Regions from separate parts of the Caulobacter sp. LjRoot300 genome, predicted to be linked through region 1. Evidence: riboswitches for the same ligand, from Rfam matches in the RefSeq annotation. Region 1 holds a riboswitch; the other holds the start of a gene.
The links. Region 1 has a riboswitch for cobalamin ahead of ACSQ2G_RS14325 (TonB-dependent receptor plug domain-containing protein). Riboswitches for the same ligand answer to the same signal wherever they lie in the genome.

Region 1 (7,181 bases):
GGCCAGGCGGTTGACCCCGTCGTCGGGCGGACCGTCGCCGACTAGGACGACGAAGCTGGACTTGATCAGGGCGAGCGCCGGCTTGCCGACCGCCAGGCCCAGTTCCTCGCGGCTGCGGCGAGTGATGACCGAGACGATCTCGACGCCCTCGCCCAGGTCGAGGTCGACCCGGGCGGTCACTTCGCCGTCGTCGATGGCCGTGACCACCCCGCGCAAGGCGTTGCGAGCGCTGGTGCGCAGGCCCAGGCTCCAGAACAGGTCGCCCAGGCCCTGGCCGGTGTTCGGCTCCGCCGCCGCCAGGCCCGTCTCCAGCCGCGACAGGGCCGCGCCGATCTCGCGCTCGACGTCACGGAAGGCCCGGATCACCGCCAGGCCGCGCGGCGTGACGACGGCCGCGCCGCCGGCCTTGCCGCCGGCGTTGGCGACCACCAGGGGCGCGTCGAACAGGTTGTTCAGCGCCTGCACCCCGTCCCACGCGCCCTTGTAGCTGAGGCCCAACTGCCTGGCCGCGGCGCTGATCGAGCCGAGGCCGGCGATCGCCTCGACCAGGGCGATGCGCTCCAGGCCGACACGCGCCAGGCCGCCGCGCTTCAGGACCAGGGACGCGCTCAGATCGCCTTCGGTGGACATCGTAGCCTCATGCCGGATCTCAGGCCGAACGTGACCGGGACGAGAAATCCCGTTATGCAGTTCCACTACATAACCGAGCCTCCGCCGGAACCAAAGCCATGCCGCCCCCTCCGCCACCAATCAAGATCAAGGCTGCCTGACGATGCTGGAGGTCGCGTGGCTGACGACCAAGCTGGCCGGGATCACCACGATCCTGCTGCTGGTCCTGGCCACGCCCCTGGCCTGGTGGCTGGCGCGGGGCCGTTCGCGCTGGAAGGCGCCGGTCGGGGCCCTGGTGGCCCTGCCGATCGTCCTGCCGCCGACCGCCCTGGGCTTTTACCTGCTGATCGCCCTGGGCCCGCAAAGCCCGCTGATCGCCGTGCTGCATCCGTTCGGGGTACGCACCCTGGCCTTCACCTTCCAGGGCCTGGTGATCGGCTCGCTGGTCTATTCGCTGCCGTTCGCCGTCCAGCCGCTGCGCAACGCCTTCATCGCGGTGGGCGACGAGCCGCTGGAGGCCGCCGCCACCCTGGGCGCCTCGCCCTGGGCCCGGTTCGTCAGGGTGGCCCTGCCGCTGGCCCTGCCGGGCTACGCGGTCGCCGCCCTGCTGGTCTTCGCCCACACGGTCGGCGAGTTCGGGGTGGTGATGATGCTGGGCGGCGGCATTCCGGGCCAGACCGAGGTGCTGTCGATCGAGATCTACCGGCTGGTCGAGGCCCTGGAATGGGACAAGGCCCATCAGCTGGCCGGCGCCCTGCTGGTCTTCGCCTTCCTGGTCATGCTCAGCCTGCTGCTGATGGAACGCCGGGTGGACACGCGCGCCTCGCGGTCCTGAAAGTCTATCAGGTTTTCGCGACAAGACTTTGATTTAAATGGTCCTCCCGAGGCAAATTTGGAGTCGCTTCAGAACGGAACGTCGCCCTGGATCGTGACCCGCTCGACGACGCGCTCCTGAGGCCAGTAGTCGAGGATGGCGTAGTGCTGGGTGGCGCGGTTGTCCCAGAAGACGATGGCGTTCGGCGTCCAGCGGAAGCGGACCTGGTATTCGGGCGTCTTCACCCGGTCCAGCAGCTCGGCCAGCAGCCTGGCGGCCTCGTCCTCGGCCAGTCCCAGGATCCGCGTCGTGAACACCTTGTTGACGAACAGGTGCTTGTCGCCGGTCTCCGGATGGGTGCGGACAACCGGGTGGACCTGGGGCGGATAGGCGGCGCGCAGGTCCTGCCGCTTGGCCTCGTCGACCCGGTAGCCGTAGCTCTGCAGGATGTCGTGCTCGGCGGTCAGGGTCGCCAGCTGGTCCTTCAGCCTGTCGGGCAGGTCGCGATAGATGGCGGCGGTGTCGGCGAACAGGGTGTCGCCGCCCAGCGGCGGCAGGTGGCGGGCCCGCAGCACCCCGCCCATCGACGGGGCCGGGCGGAAGGTGACGTCGGTATGCCACTTGTTGGCGACGCGGACGATCGGCACGATCTCCTCGCGCAGCTTCATGCCGTCGGCGGCCTCGATGTGCAGGATCTCGGGAAAGCCGGGCACGTGGGCGGTGACAGGATGCCCTTCCAAGTTCCCGAAATACCGGCTGAAACGGACATGGTCCTCATGGCTGATGTCCTGGTCGCGGAAGAACACCACCTTGTGCCGCAACAGCGTCGCGCGGATCGCCACCACGATCTCCGGAGCCAGGGGCTGGCGCAGGTCCACCCCCGAGATCTCGGCCCCGAGCACGGGCCCGGCGGGCGTGACGGTCAGGCCGGCGTAGTCGGGCGTCTCGGCAGCGGCGATGGGGGCAAAGGCGTTCATGGCGTCCTCCCGGCGCGCCGCCCGTCCGTGCGAGCGGCGTCTGGTTCGTGCAGACCTCGATACCCGCCATAACGGCGGTCTTTGATTTCGAGTTCAAGCTCCTCCATGTCGCCTGCCCCCCTGAGAACGATCCGGAGCGCGGACGGGGACAGGCGCATGCGCCTGTCCCCAGCCCATGAGGCGGCGCAAAGTCCGCCACTCTCCACACCAAGGCCTATTTCAGGCGCAGGGTCAGCCCGGCCACCACCAGGGTCACCGCGTCGGCGGCCTGGGCCAGGGCCTGGTGCAGCCGCCCCGCCTCGTCGCGGAACCGCCGGGCCAGGGCGTTGTCCGGCACGATGCCGAAGCCGACCTCGTTGGACACCAGCCACAGAGCCCCTTCAAACCGTCCGACCGCCTCGACCAGTCCGGCGGCGGCCGTCGCCACATCCTGCTCGCCGAGCATCAGGTTCGACAGCCACAGCGTCAGGCAATCGACCACGACGACGTCGTCCGCGCCCAGCGTCGCCAACGCACCCGCGATATCGAGCGGCGCCTCCAGCGTCGTCCAGGCCGGACCACGATCCTTTTGATGGCGCGCGATGCGCTCGGCCATCTCCGAATCGAAGGCCTGGGCCGTGGCGATCATCACCAGCCGGCCGTCCGCGGCCAGGGCCTCCGCCGCCCCCTGGGCGAAAGCGCTCTTGCCGGATCGGGCTCCGCCCAGGACGAGGTTAAACGGCAAGACGCGCTCCCGATGGCCAGCCAGATTGACCGTGTGCGACGCAGCATATAGTGCAGCTCTCGCGACAGGTTCCTCGAAAGAGGATGAAAAGGGAACTCGGGTGCGAAACCCGGGCTGCCCCCGCAACTGTAAGCGGCGAGCCCGCGCGTCATTAAGCCACTGACCGTCCTCTTCGGAGGATGATTGGGAAGGCGACGCGCACCGGCCTTGACCCGCGAGCCAGGAGACCTGCCCGTCGCGGTCGTCCTTCGTCCGGCCGGGGTGCGCCGTACGATGGGGTTCTTTCCCCCGAGGCGACATCGTCAGGCCGGTCCGGATCCCCGGGCCAGCCTTCGTTGCCGCGCACGGAGGTCTTGAACATGCGCCCGATTTCCATCCTGGCCCTGGTGGCCGCCCTTCCCGCCCTCGCCCTGCCCGCTTTGGGCCTGCCCAGCCAGGTGCTGGCCGCCGAGCCCCTGGACGAGGCCAACGCCGTCGACCAGGTGGTCGTCACCGCTGGCCGCGCCGCCGACAAGCTGTCCGAAGTGCCGGTCAGCATGACCGTGATCACCGCGCAGACCCTGCGCCAGCGCCAGGTGGTGGTGGTCTCCGACCTGCTGTCGCGCACCCCGGGCGTCACCGTCACCCGCAACGGCGGCATCGGCGGCTCGACCCAGGTGCGCATCCGCGGCGCCGAAAGCGACCAGACCGCCGTGCTGATCGACGGCGTCAAGCTGAACGACCCGTCGGCGACCGGCGGCGGCTACAACTTCGCCACCCTGCTGGCCGGCGACGTCGACCGCATCGAGGTGCTGCGCGGCCCGCAGTCGACCCTGTGGGGCAGCCAGGCCATCGGCGGGGTGGTCAGCATGATCACCAAGACGCCGGACGGACCGCTGTCCGGCGACGCCACGGTCGAGGGCGGCTCGCGCGCCACGGCCTATGCCCGGCTCGGCGTCGGGGCCGGCGGCGCCTGGGGCGGCTGGCGCCTGGCGGCGGGGTCCTACACCACCGCCGGCGTCTCCAACTTCGACGAGGCCCTGGGCGGCAAGGAGAAGGACGGCTACCGCAACGCCGCCGTCAGCGGCCGCCTGGACCTGAACGTGACGGACGGGGCCAGCCTCGACGCCCGCCTGTCCTACGCCAGGGGCCGCAACGAATTCGACGGCTTCCCGGCCCCGGCGTTCGCCTTCGCCGACACCGCCGAATACGGCAGGACCCAGGAACTGGTCAGCTATCTGGGTGCGCGCCTGTCGAACTTCGACGGCGCCCTGAACAGCCGCATCGGCTATTCGTACACCCAGACCGACCGCGACAATTACGACCCCAGCCAGGCCGTCACGACCAAGACCTTCGACGCCAGGGGCACGGACAACAGCCTGGAATATCAGGGCACCTGGACGATCAGCCCGGTCTGGCGCGCGGTGTTCGGGGCCGAGACCGAGCGCACCTGGTTCCGCACCGCCGCGCCCTCCAGCTTCGACGCGAACCCCGCGCCCGGCCGCCACGCGACCGGCATGGACAGCGTCTACGGCCAGCTGCGGGCCAAGCCGGTCGAGGGCCTGACCCTGACCGGCGGCGTCCGCCACGACGACCACGACACCTTCGGCGGCGCCACCACCTATCAGGCCGGCGCGACCTGGAGCCCCAACAGCGGGACCACGGTCTTCCGCGCCAACTATGGCGAGGGCTTCAAGGCCCCGTCGCTGTATCAGCTGTACAGCGACTACGGGAACATCGCGCTGAAGCCTGAAGAGGCCAAGAGCTGGGACGTCGGTGTCGAGCACAGCCTGCTGGACGGCCGCCTGCGCGGCGCGATCACCTATTTCAACCGCGACACCAAGAACCAGATCGACTTCCTGTCCAACAACATCCCGCCCAACTTCGGCGGCTACGCCAACACGGCCAAGACCCAGGCTGACGGCGTCGAGGTGGAAGGCAGCCTCGAGGTCAGCCCGTTGCTGACCCTGTCGGCCAACTACACCAACATGGACGCGATCAATAAGTCGGCCGGCTCCAACTACGGCAAGGACCTGGTGCGCCGGGCCGGCGAGACCGCCTCGGCGGACGCCGAACTCAGCCTGCCGAACGGCCTGACCGGCGGCGTGATGATGCAGTATGTCGGCCACAGCTTCGACAACGCGTCCAACACTCGTCGCCTGAAAAGCTATGTCCTGACCGACGTGCGGATCGCCTATCCGATCAACGACACCTTCGAGCTGTACGGCCGGGTCGAGAACCTGTTCGACCAACACTACGAGACCCTCTACCGCTACGGGACCCTGGGCCGCGGCGCCTTCGCCGGCGTGCGGGCGAGGTTCTAGCCATGGCGACGCCGGCGGCCTTCCTCGGCCACGGCGGACGCCTCGGCGCGGCGCGGGCGGCCTGGCCGAACGCGCCGACGCCGTGGCTGGACCTGTCGACCGGGATCAATCCCCGACCCTATCCTGTCCCCGTGCTGGCGCCGGAAGCCTGGTCGCGCCTGCCCGATCCGGAGTCGCTGCGGGCGCTGGAACGGGTCGCGGCCAAGGCGTTCGGGGTCGCGGATCCGGCCCGGGTCGTGGCGGCTGCGGGCAGCGAGGCGCTGATCCGCCTGCTGCCGCGCCTGCTGACGACGGCGCGGGTCGCGATCTCGGCCCGGACCTACGGCGGTCACGCCGACGCCTGGAAGGTCGCGGGAGCGGAGGTCGTCGACGCCCGCAATTCGACGGCCGACCTGCGGGTGCTGGTCAATCCGGACAATCCCAGCGGCCAGGCCCTGCCGCCCGGTCAGGTCCTGGCCCTGACGGACGGGCCGCTGCTGGTGGACGAGGCCTTCGTCGAGGTCGATCCGGCGCTGTCCGTCGCCCCGCTGGCCGGCGCGCCAGGCCGCGAGCGCTTGGCCGTGCTGCGCTCGTTCGGCAAGTTCCATGGTCTGGCCGGGGCGCGCCTGGGCTTCCTGGTGGCCGAACCGGCCCTGGCCGCCCGCGTCCGCCAGGCGCTGGGCGACTGGCCGGTCTGCGGCCCGGCGATCACCGCCGGGCTCGCGGCCTATGCCGACGCCGCCTGGGCGGCCCGGACCCGCCTGCGCCTGGCGGACGACGCCGCGCGCCTGGACGTCCTGCTGCGCCAAGCCGGCTTCGAGATCGTCGGCGGGACGACGCTGTTCCGCCTGGTCCGGGCCGCCGACGCGCCGCGCCGTTTCGAGGCCCTGGCCCGCGCCGGGATCCTCACCCGCCCCTTCCCCTGGGACGAGACCCTGATCCGCTTCGGCCTGCCCGGCCCGCAGCCGGACTGGCTCCGCCTCGCCGACGCCCTGGAGAACCTCCGATGAGCGACGATCTCAATACCAAGCACGCCCAAGCCATGAAGGCCCTCAAGGCCGAGCGCGACGCGATGATGCAGACCAAAACGCTCAAGAAAGGTCTGCTGCTGGTCCATACCGGCGACGGCAAGGGCAAGTCCTCGGCCGGCTTCGGCATGGTGGCCCGCCACCTGGGCTGGGGCCTGAAGGTCGGGGTCGTTCAGTACATCAAGGGCAAGTGGAAGACCGGCGAGCGCCTGTTCTTCAGCAAGTTCCCCGACCAGGTACGCTACGAGGTCATGGGCGAGGGCTTCACCTGGGACACCCAGGACCGCCAGCGCGACATCGCCGCCGCCCAGGCCGCCTGGCTGGTGTCGCAGCAGATGATCGCCGATCCCAAGCTGGACTTCGTGCTGCTGGACGAGATCAACATCGCCCTGCGCTACGACTATCTCGACATCGACGAGGTGGTGACGGTGCTGAAGGCCCGCCCCGGCGACAAGCATGTCTGCCTGACGGGCCGCAACGCCAAGCCGCAGCTGCTGGAGATCGCCGATCTGGTCACCGAGATGACCCTGGTCAAGCATCCGTTCGAGCAGGGCTTCAAGGCCCAGCGCGGGGTCGAGTTTTGACCCGTCTCACCCGGCGGGCGGCGGTCGGCGCCGGGCTTGTGACGGGCCTGGCGACAGGCCTGGTCGGCGGCGTGGCGAACGCCCGCGCCCTGCCCCGCGTCATCTCGCTGAACCCCTGCCTGGACGCGGTGCTGGTCCAGGTCGCCGACCGCGCTCAGGTCGT
Region 2 (7,181 bases), on a different contig from region 1:
GGTTCACGATCGTGGCCGAAGTCCTGCTTATGACCGCCTTATGACGCATCCCGCCACGAGTCGCAAGCGCACGCGGCGCCGCAGCCTGAATTTTGGCCGCCCGCGCGACAGATGGAGTGGTTAATTGTTTGATTCTAAGCAAAAAACGCGACAGTCCCGAAAACCTGGTCCGCGACGAATATTCACCGTCCGGGATAGACTTGCGTCGGGCCGCTCTCAACGGAACCCCGGGCCCGCAACGCCGTTACTCTAGCGCATAGGTGTAATTGTCCTGGAGGACATAATGACTGCTCTGCGCTGGGTTCCGCTGTGGGTTGCGACGGCGTTAAGCCTCTCGGCCTGCGGACACAACATGGAGCAGCGGGCGGCCAGCGGCGCGCTGGCCGGCGCGGTGGTGGCGGGTCCCGTCGGGGCCGTGGTGGGGGCCAGCGCCGGGGCCGTGGTCAACACCGTCGCGAAGTAGCTGAACCCTGGTTCGGGGCGCGCCTTCCGTCCCCAACGCGAGCGCTCCGCTGGACGTGGCGCGCCGAAGTACGACCCCTTGACGACCCTAGGCGAGCGCCGGCCCGGCGCCCCTGAACAGGCGCCAGAGTTCGACCGCGATCTTGATCGTCAGCACGACGACCATCACGGCCGCGGTGAGGTGGAAGCTGAGGTCCAGCGCGGTCTGCAGGCCGGCGACGCCGTCGGCGTTCGGACCGCTCGCCGCGTCGAGCTCCACCACGACCAGCCGCCCGGCCCGCCACAGGACCACAGCCAGCGCCAGGCCGGCCAGGCCACAGACGATCTCCAGCACCGCCCGCGCCCGCACCCAGCCGGGGCGAAGCAGCCCGACGAGGCTCGACACCATCTGCACCCCCGCCCAGGCCAGGAGCGGCCAGTACAGCGCCGTCCAGATCGAGGCCGGCCGCAGGACCATGTCGCTGTCCGCCACGCGATGGAGCCACGGCGCCGGGACCAGCCCCGTCCACCACAGGACGAACAGCGCCGTCAGGATCATCTCCAGCAGGGCCTCGAAGCGTCTTTGCAGCGGGCTCTTGTGCAGAAAGCCCTTCTTGCGCGGGGCCAAGGTGTCCAGGCGCGGCAAGTCGGCGACCTTCCAGTCGGCGGCGCCGCCCAGCGGGATCCAGCCGCGCTCGATCCCGACCCCAAGCACCGTGGCGATCCCGATCATCGTGAAGCCGGCGGTCAGGAAGCTTGACAGGAACCGCGACAGGGCGCCGGCGGAGCCGCCGGGATCAGTGATCGTCGCGATGACGATCGGGATCGCCGAAACGATCGCCGCCACCACCAGCAGAACCTTCACCCCGAAGACATAGAACGGATAGAGCTCGGGGCCGATCAGCGACCGGGGGGTCCCGAACCGGCCAGCCACGGCGATGGGATGGCCGAAGGCCTTGAGCACCGCCTCGCGCTCCCTGGCGTCCAGCGGCCGGCCCGCCTGAGCCTCCTTCTCCTCCATCTGGGTCAGCAGGATGTCGCGCAGTTCGGCGACGATGTCCTCGCGCTGGGCCTTGGGCAGCAGGGCCGCGACGGCGGCCAGGTAGCGGTCGAGCAGGTCCATGGTCCTGGCCTCCTTGGTCAGATCAGGTTTTGCAGGGTGTCGTTCATCGCCCGCCACTCGGCGGACAGGCGGGCCAGCACGGCCTCGCCCTGCGGCGACAGGCGGTAGAAGCGCTTCTTGCGCTTGTCTTCCTCGCGCCACTCGCTGGTCAGCAGCCCCTGACTCTCCAGCCGGCGCAGCATCGGATAGAGGGCGCCTTCGTCGATCTCCAGCCCCACCTCGGCCAGGGCCTGGCGCAGGCTGTAGCCGTAGCGCTCGACCTTCAGCTGGGCCAGCACGGCCAGGATCAGCGTGCCGCGCCGAAGCTCCTGGCGCAGGGTTTCAAAAAGGTCGGCGTCGGTGGGCATGGTGTACGTCGCATGGTGTGCGCCACCTGGTGTGTGACATACACTGTGTGACACACAGGTAGATAGCGAGTCAAGGTCGCCGACCGGCGTTCGTCATGACGGACGTCCCTCGAGACCGTTCGCTGGAGAAGTCGAGCCCTTCTACGACGCCGCCAGGGGCCGCAGCCGCGGCGTTCTTGGCGCGTCCGCCGCCGCCCCGGCGTCGACCACGCGAACCGCGATCTCCACCGTGAAGCGGCTGCCCTGGCCCGGCGTGCTGTCGACCGAGATCTCGCCCCGCATCAGGGCGACGATCTGCTGGCTGATGCTCAGGCCCAGGCCCGTGCCCTCGTTGCGGCCGTTCGCGTCGCCGGCCTGCTCGAACGGCCGGAAGATGCTCTCGACCTGGTCGAGCGGGATGCCGATGCCGGTGTCATCGACGACGAAGCGCAGTCGCGCTGTCTCGCCCACGCGATCGACCAGGCTGACCCGCAGGCCGACCCGACCGCTGGCCGTGAACTTGATCGCATTGCCCACCAGGTTGATCAGGACCTGCCGAACCCGCTTCTCGTCCGCCTCGACGCGGCGCGGCACGTCGGGGTCGAGGCGGGTAGCGAAGTCCAGGCCCTTGTCCTGGGCGGGCAGGCGGAACATCTCGCCCACGCCCGCCACGCAGTCGTGCAGGTCGAACGGCGCGGCCAGCAGCTCGAACTTGCCGGCCTCGATCTTGGCCACGTCCAGGATGTCGCTGATCACGGCCAGCAGGTGCTCGCCGCTGGCCTGCACCGTCTTGACCGCGGCGCGCTGCTTGGCGTCCAGCGCGGTGCGCTCCAGCCAGTAGGCATAGCCGATGATGGCGTTGAGCGGCGTGCGCAGCTCGTGGCTCATATTGCCGAGGAACCGCGACTTGGCGCTGCTGGCGGCCTGGACCGCGGCGTGGGCGTCGGCCAGTCGCCGCGCCTCCTCCGCCTGGCGCCGCCGCCGCGCCTCGTAGTTCCCGCGCAGGTGCAGGAAGCGCCAGACCAGGAACCCCGCCGACAACACCAGCCAGGCGCCGAGGATGACCAGGTAGAACTGTTCGGTCGAAAGGTACGATCCCTCGAAGGTCAGGTCGTCGACCGAGATCGCCAGATGGCCGACCTTGGCGTCGCTGGTGGAGACGGCCACGGAACGGACCGCCTTGAGGTTCGGCGCCGCCTCGGCCGCCGAAAGGCCGCGGCTAGCCACCCACCACTCTTCCGGCGCCAGCTGGCTCAGCGGCAGGCGCACTTCGTTGCGGCCCTGGACGACGGGGATGTCCATCGCCAGGGGCATCGGCTCGCCCTTCAGTTTCGCCCGCACGGCCGGCTCGGGCGAGGTCTTCAAGACCAGCCTCAGGCGGTCGCCCGGCCCCTGATAGGAAAACCGCAGGACGATGGTCTGGAAGCGCGAGAAGTCCAGGCCGTCGGTCTGGCGCCCCACGTCCAGCTGCAGGCCGTAGCCGCAATAGGGATAGGTCACGCCTTGGCGGATGTCGCAGGACCAGGACAGGGGCTTGCGCGGATCGGGGGAGACGACGCTGCCCCCGCCGTGCTCGGCGTCGGAATAGCTGTAGGTCGCGAACCGGCCCGACTGCGAGGACAGGACCATGGTCTGGCTGGTGATGGCGCTCTTGCCCAGCACCGCGGCGAACGACACGGCGACCAGCAGGAAGATCGCCGCTTCCAGGCGCAGATCGCCGTAACCCAGCCAGGGCTTGCGCGCGCCTTGGGCGGCGACGCCGAGATCCGTTGGTTTCCGCAAGACGCCCTCCCCTTCCCCGCCCTCGCGAGGAAGCCCCCCACACCAAAAGGAAGCCTTAGGCGAAGCATCGTTTCCCGCAGGTTTAAGGATGGACGGGTGCGACATTTTGTTAGGGCGGCGCCGACTCCTCGAAATCACATAAAGATATCTTTATGTCCCTCTTGACGCCAGGCCGGAACGCGCGCCTTCTAGGCGGGTCGTGGTCTGCGGGCGTTCGCGCGTCCGGAGCTAAGAGGGAAGTCGGTGAGGGTCTCAAAAGCCCGAATCCGGCGCTGCCCCCGCAACTGTGAGCGGCGAGCCGCTGTCCGATACGTGTCACTGACGCGCCGAGCTGGATCGGTGGCGTGTCGGGAAGGCCAGGACAGGGGCGCTGACCCGTGAGCCAGGAGACCTGCCCCGACAGATAACGTCCTCCGGCGGGGTGTCCGGTCTGGTCGCATGCAAAGGCGTGACCGGACCTCCATGGCCCGTGCGCGCCCCCTCGCGCGCGTCCCGACCCGCCTCCGCCATCACACCGGCAGAGGCTTTTCGAAATGACCGTCACCGTCGCCACCCTGGGCTTTCCCCGCATCGGCCCGCGCCGCGAACTGAAGTTCGCGCTCGAGAACCACTGGGCCGGCAAGACCGACGCCCAGGCGCTGCTCGCCACGGCCGCCGCCCTGCGCGCCGCGGCCTGGACCCGCCAGGCCGCCCTAGGCGTGGTCCACGTGCCCAGCAACGACTTTTCGCTCTACGACCACGTGCTCGACACCAGCGTCATGGTGGGGGCCATCCCGGCGATCTACGGCTGGAGCGGCGGCCCGATCGACACCGCCGGCTATTTCGCCATGGCGCGCGGCGCGCAAGGCGGCGCGGCCGAGGCGGCCTGCGCCCACGGCCACGGGCATCACCAGGGTTCCGGCCTGCCGGCCCTGGAGATGACCAAGTGGTTCGACACCAACTATCACTACCTGGCCCCGGAGGTGTCGCGCGACCAGGCCTTCGCCCTGACCTCCACCAAGCCGGTCGACGAGTTCCTGGAGGCCCGGGCGCTGGGCGTCCACACCCGCCCGGTGCTGCTGGGCCCGGTCACCTTCCTCAAGCTGGCCAAGACCAAGGACGAGGGCTTTTCGCCGCTGTCGCTGCTGCCCGCCCTGGTGCCGGTCTATGCCGAGATCCTGGCCCGGCTCCAGCAGGCGGGCGCCGACTGGGTGCAGATCGACGAGCCCTGCCTGGCGCTGGACCTGACCGACTTCGAGCGCGGCGAGCTGCGACGCGCCTATGGCGCCCTGACCCATGCCGCGCCCGGCCTGCGCCTGATGCTGACCAGCTATTTCGGGGCCTATGGCGACAACCTGGCCACGGCGGTGAACCTGCCGGTCGACGGCGTCCACGTCGACCTGGCGCGCGCGCCCGAGGAACTGGACGCGGTCCTGGCCCTCGCGCCCGAAAGCCTGGTGCTGTCGCTGGGGGTGATCGACGGCCGCAACGTCTGGCGGGCCGACCTGCCCGCCCTGCTCGACCGCCTGGACCCGATCGTCTCGCGACGCGGCGGCGACCGGGTGATCCTGGCGCCGTCCTGTTCGCTGCTGCACGCGCCGATCGACCTGGACCTGGAGACGGCGATCGACCCGGAGGTCCGCCAGTGGCTGGCGTTCGGCGTCCAGAAGATCGAGGAGCTGGTGGTGCTGGCCACGGCGCTGAACCAGGGCCGCGACGCCGTCGCGCCCCAGCTGGCGGCCAGCCAGGCGGCGGCGCGGGCGCGGCGCGCCTCGCCCAGGATCCACGACGCGGCGGTGGCCGCGCGCCTGGCCGCCACCACGCCGGACATGGCCCGGCGCCGCTCGCCGTTCGGCCGTCGGCAAGCGGTCCAGATCGCCCGCCTGGACCTGCCGGCCTTCCCCACCACCACCATCGGCTCGTTCCCGCAGACCGAGGCGGTGCGCCAGGCGCGGTCGGCCCACGGCAAGGGCCAGCTGAGCGACGCCGACTACGCCGCCTTTCTGCGCGCCGAGACGGCCCGCACCGTGGCCTGGCAGGCGGAGATCGGGCTGGACGTGCTGGTCCACGGCGAGTTCGAGCGCAACGACATGGTGCAGTATTTCGGCGAGCAGCTGTCGGGCTTCGCCTTCACCAAGCACGGCTGGGTGCAGTCGTACGGCTCGCGCTGCGTGCGGCCGCCGATCCTGTTCGGCGACGTCTCGCGTCCGGCCCCGATGACCGTGGACTGGTGGGCCTACGCCCAGTCCCTGACCGACCGGCCGATGAAGGGCATGCTGACCGGGCCGGTGACCATCCTGAACTGGTCGTTCGTGCGCGACGACCTGCCCCGGTCCCTGGCCTGCCGCCAGATCGCCCTGGCCATCCGCGACGAGGTGACCGACCTGGAGGCGGCCGGCGCCAAGGTGATCCAGATCGACGAGGCGGCCCTGCGCGAAGGCCTGCCGCTGCGCCGGGGCGACTGGGCGGCCTATCTGGACTGGGCGGTCGAAAGCTTCCGCCTGGCGGCGTCGGGCGTGGCCGACCACACCCAGATCCACACCCACATGTGCTATTCGGAGTTCAACGACATCATCGCCGCCATCGGGGCGATGGACGCCGACGTCATCTCCATCGAGACCGCCCGCTCGAAGATGGAGCTGCTGGACGCGTTCGAGGCCTACGCCTATCCGGCCGAGATCGGTCCCGGCGTCTACGACATCCATTCGCCGCGCGTGCCCGCCGTCGAGGAGATGACCGACCTGCTGAAGGCCGCCCAGGCGCGGCTGTCGGCGGGTCAGCTGTGGGTCAATCCCGACTGCGGCCTGAAGACCCGCAAATGGCCCGAGACCCAGGCCGCCCTGGCCAACATGGTCGAGGCCGCACGGATCGTCCGTCGGACCGTCGTTCCGGCCTGACGACGACGAGGATCTCCGCTCGTCGGGCAGGGCCTATCGCATATGGATTTACTCTGAAAAAACCTGTCATCCCGGACAAGCCCGGCGAAGCCGAGCGCCGATCCGGGACCGCCGGAAGCTCTGAGTTCACGCGTCGGTCCCGGATCTTCGCGCTGCGCGCTCGTCCGGGATGACAGTCGCTTTTGGCCATATGCGATAGCCCTGGCTCGTCGGGCCGGAGACGGCTTGGCGAGCGGAGCCGTCGCCGGGGCTTCGACAAGCCCCGGCGGCGCTGGCATTCTGGCCCGATGACGGACCTCTTCCGACTTGCCGGCGCCGTGCGGAGAGACCCCGGGGTCGACGCCTGGTTCACCACGCCCGGGCCCGACCTGCGGCGCCTGGCCCAACCGTGGTTCGAAAGCCTGCGCGCGTGTGGGCCCGACGTGCGCGAACTGCTGCACGACGGACATCCCACCGCGTGCGTGGGCGACGCGGCGTTCGCCTATGTCGATGCGTTCAGCGCCCACGTGAACGTCGGCTTCTTCCACGGCGCGGCGCTGGACGATCCGGCGGGCCTGCTGGAAGGCGCGGGCAAGCGCATGCGGCACGTGAAGATCCGCTGGGGCCGGCCGATGGACGCCGCCGCGCTGAACG

Region 2: linked by a shared signal. The riboswitch ahead of metE (5-methyltetrahydropteroyltriglutamate--homocysteine S-methyltransferase) and the one ahead of ACSQ2G_RS14325 (TonB-dependent receptor plug domain-containing protein) in region 1 are both predicted to bind cobalamin.

The regions. Positions count from the first base shown of each region.
Region 1 covers NZ_CAXUSA020000003.1:927,955-935,135, forward strand. Annotated here, with positions in the region: gene ACSQ2G_RS14305 (TOBE domain-containing protein) at 1-630, opposite strand, end outside; gene modB (molybdate ABC transporter permease subunit) at 773-1,444, shown strand; gene ACSQ2G_RS14315 (TauD/TfdA dioxygenase family protein) at 1,513-2,400, opposite strand; gene cobU (bifunctional adenosylcobinamide kinase/adenosylcobinamide-phosphate guanylyltransferase) at 2,615-3,124, opposite strand; cobalamin riboswitch at 3,174-3,374, shown strand; gene ACSQ2G_RS14325 (TonB-dependent receptor plug domain-containing protein) at 3,484-5,427, shown strand; gene ACSQ2G_RS14330 (threonine-phosphate decarboxylase) at 5,430-6,416, shown strand; gene cobO (cob(I)yrinic acid a,c-diamide adenosyltransferase) at 6,413-7,018, shown strand; gene ACSQ2G_RS14340 (ABC transporter substrate-binding protein) at 7,015-7,181, shown strand, end outside.
Region 2 covers NZ_CAXUSA020000009.1:67,857-75,037, forward strand. Annotated here, with positions in the region: gene ACSQ2G_RS22245 (hypothetical protein) at 284-463, shown strand; gene ACSQ2G_RS22250 (HAAS signaling domain-containing protein) at 551-1,564, opposite strand; gene ACSQ2G_RS22255 (PadR family transcriptional regulator) at 1,582-1,911, opposite strand; gene ACSQ2G_RS22260 (sensor histidine kinase) at 2,053-3,672, opposite strand; cobalamin riboswitch at 3,856-4,085, shown strand; gene metE (5-methyltetrahydropteroyltriglutamate--homocysteine S-methyltransferase) at 4,206-6,548, shown strand; gene ACSQ2G_RS22270 (DUF1801 domain-containing protein) at 6,836-7,181, shown strand, end outside.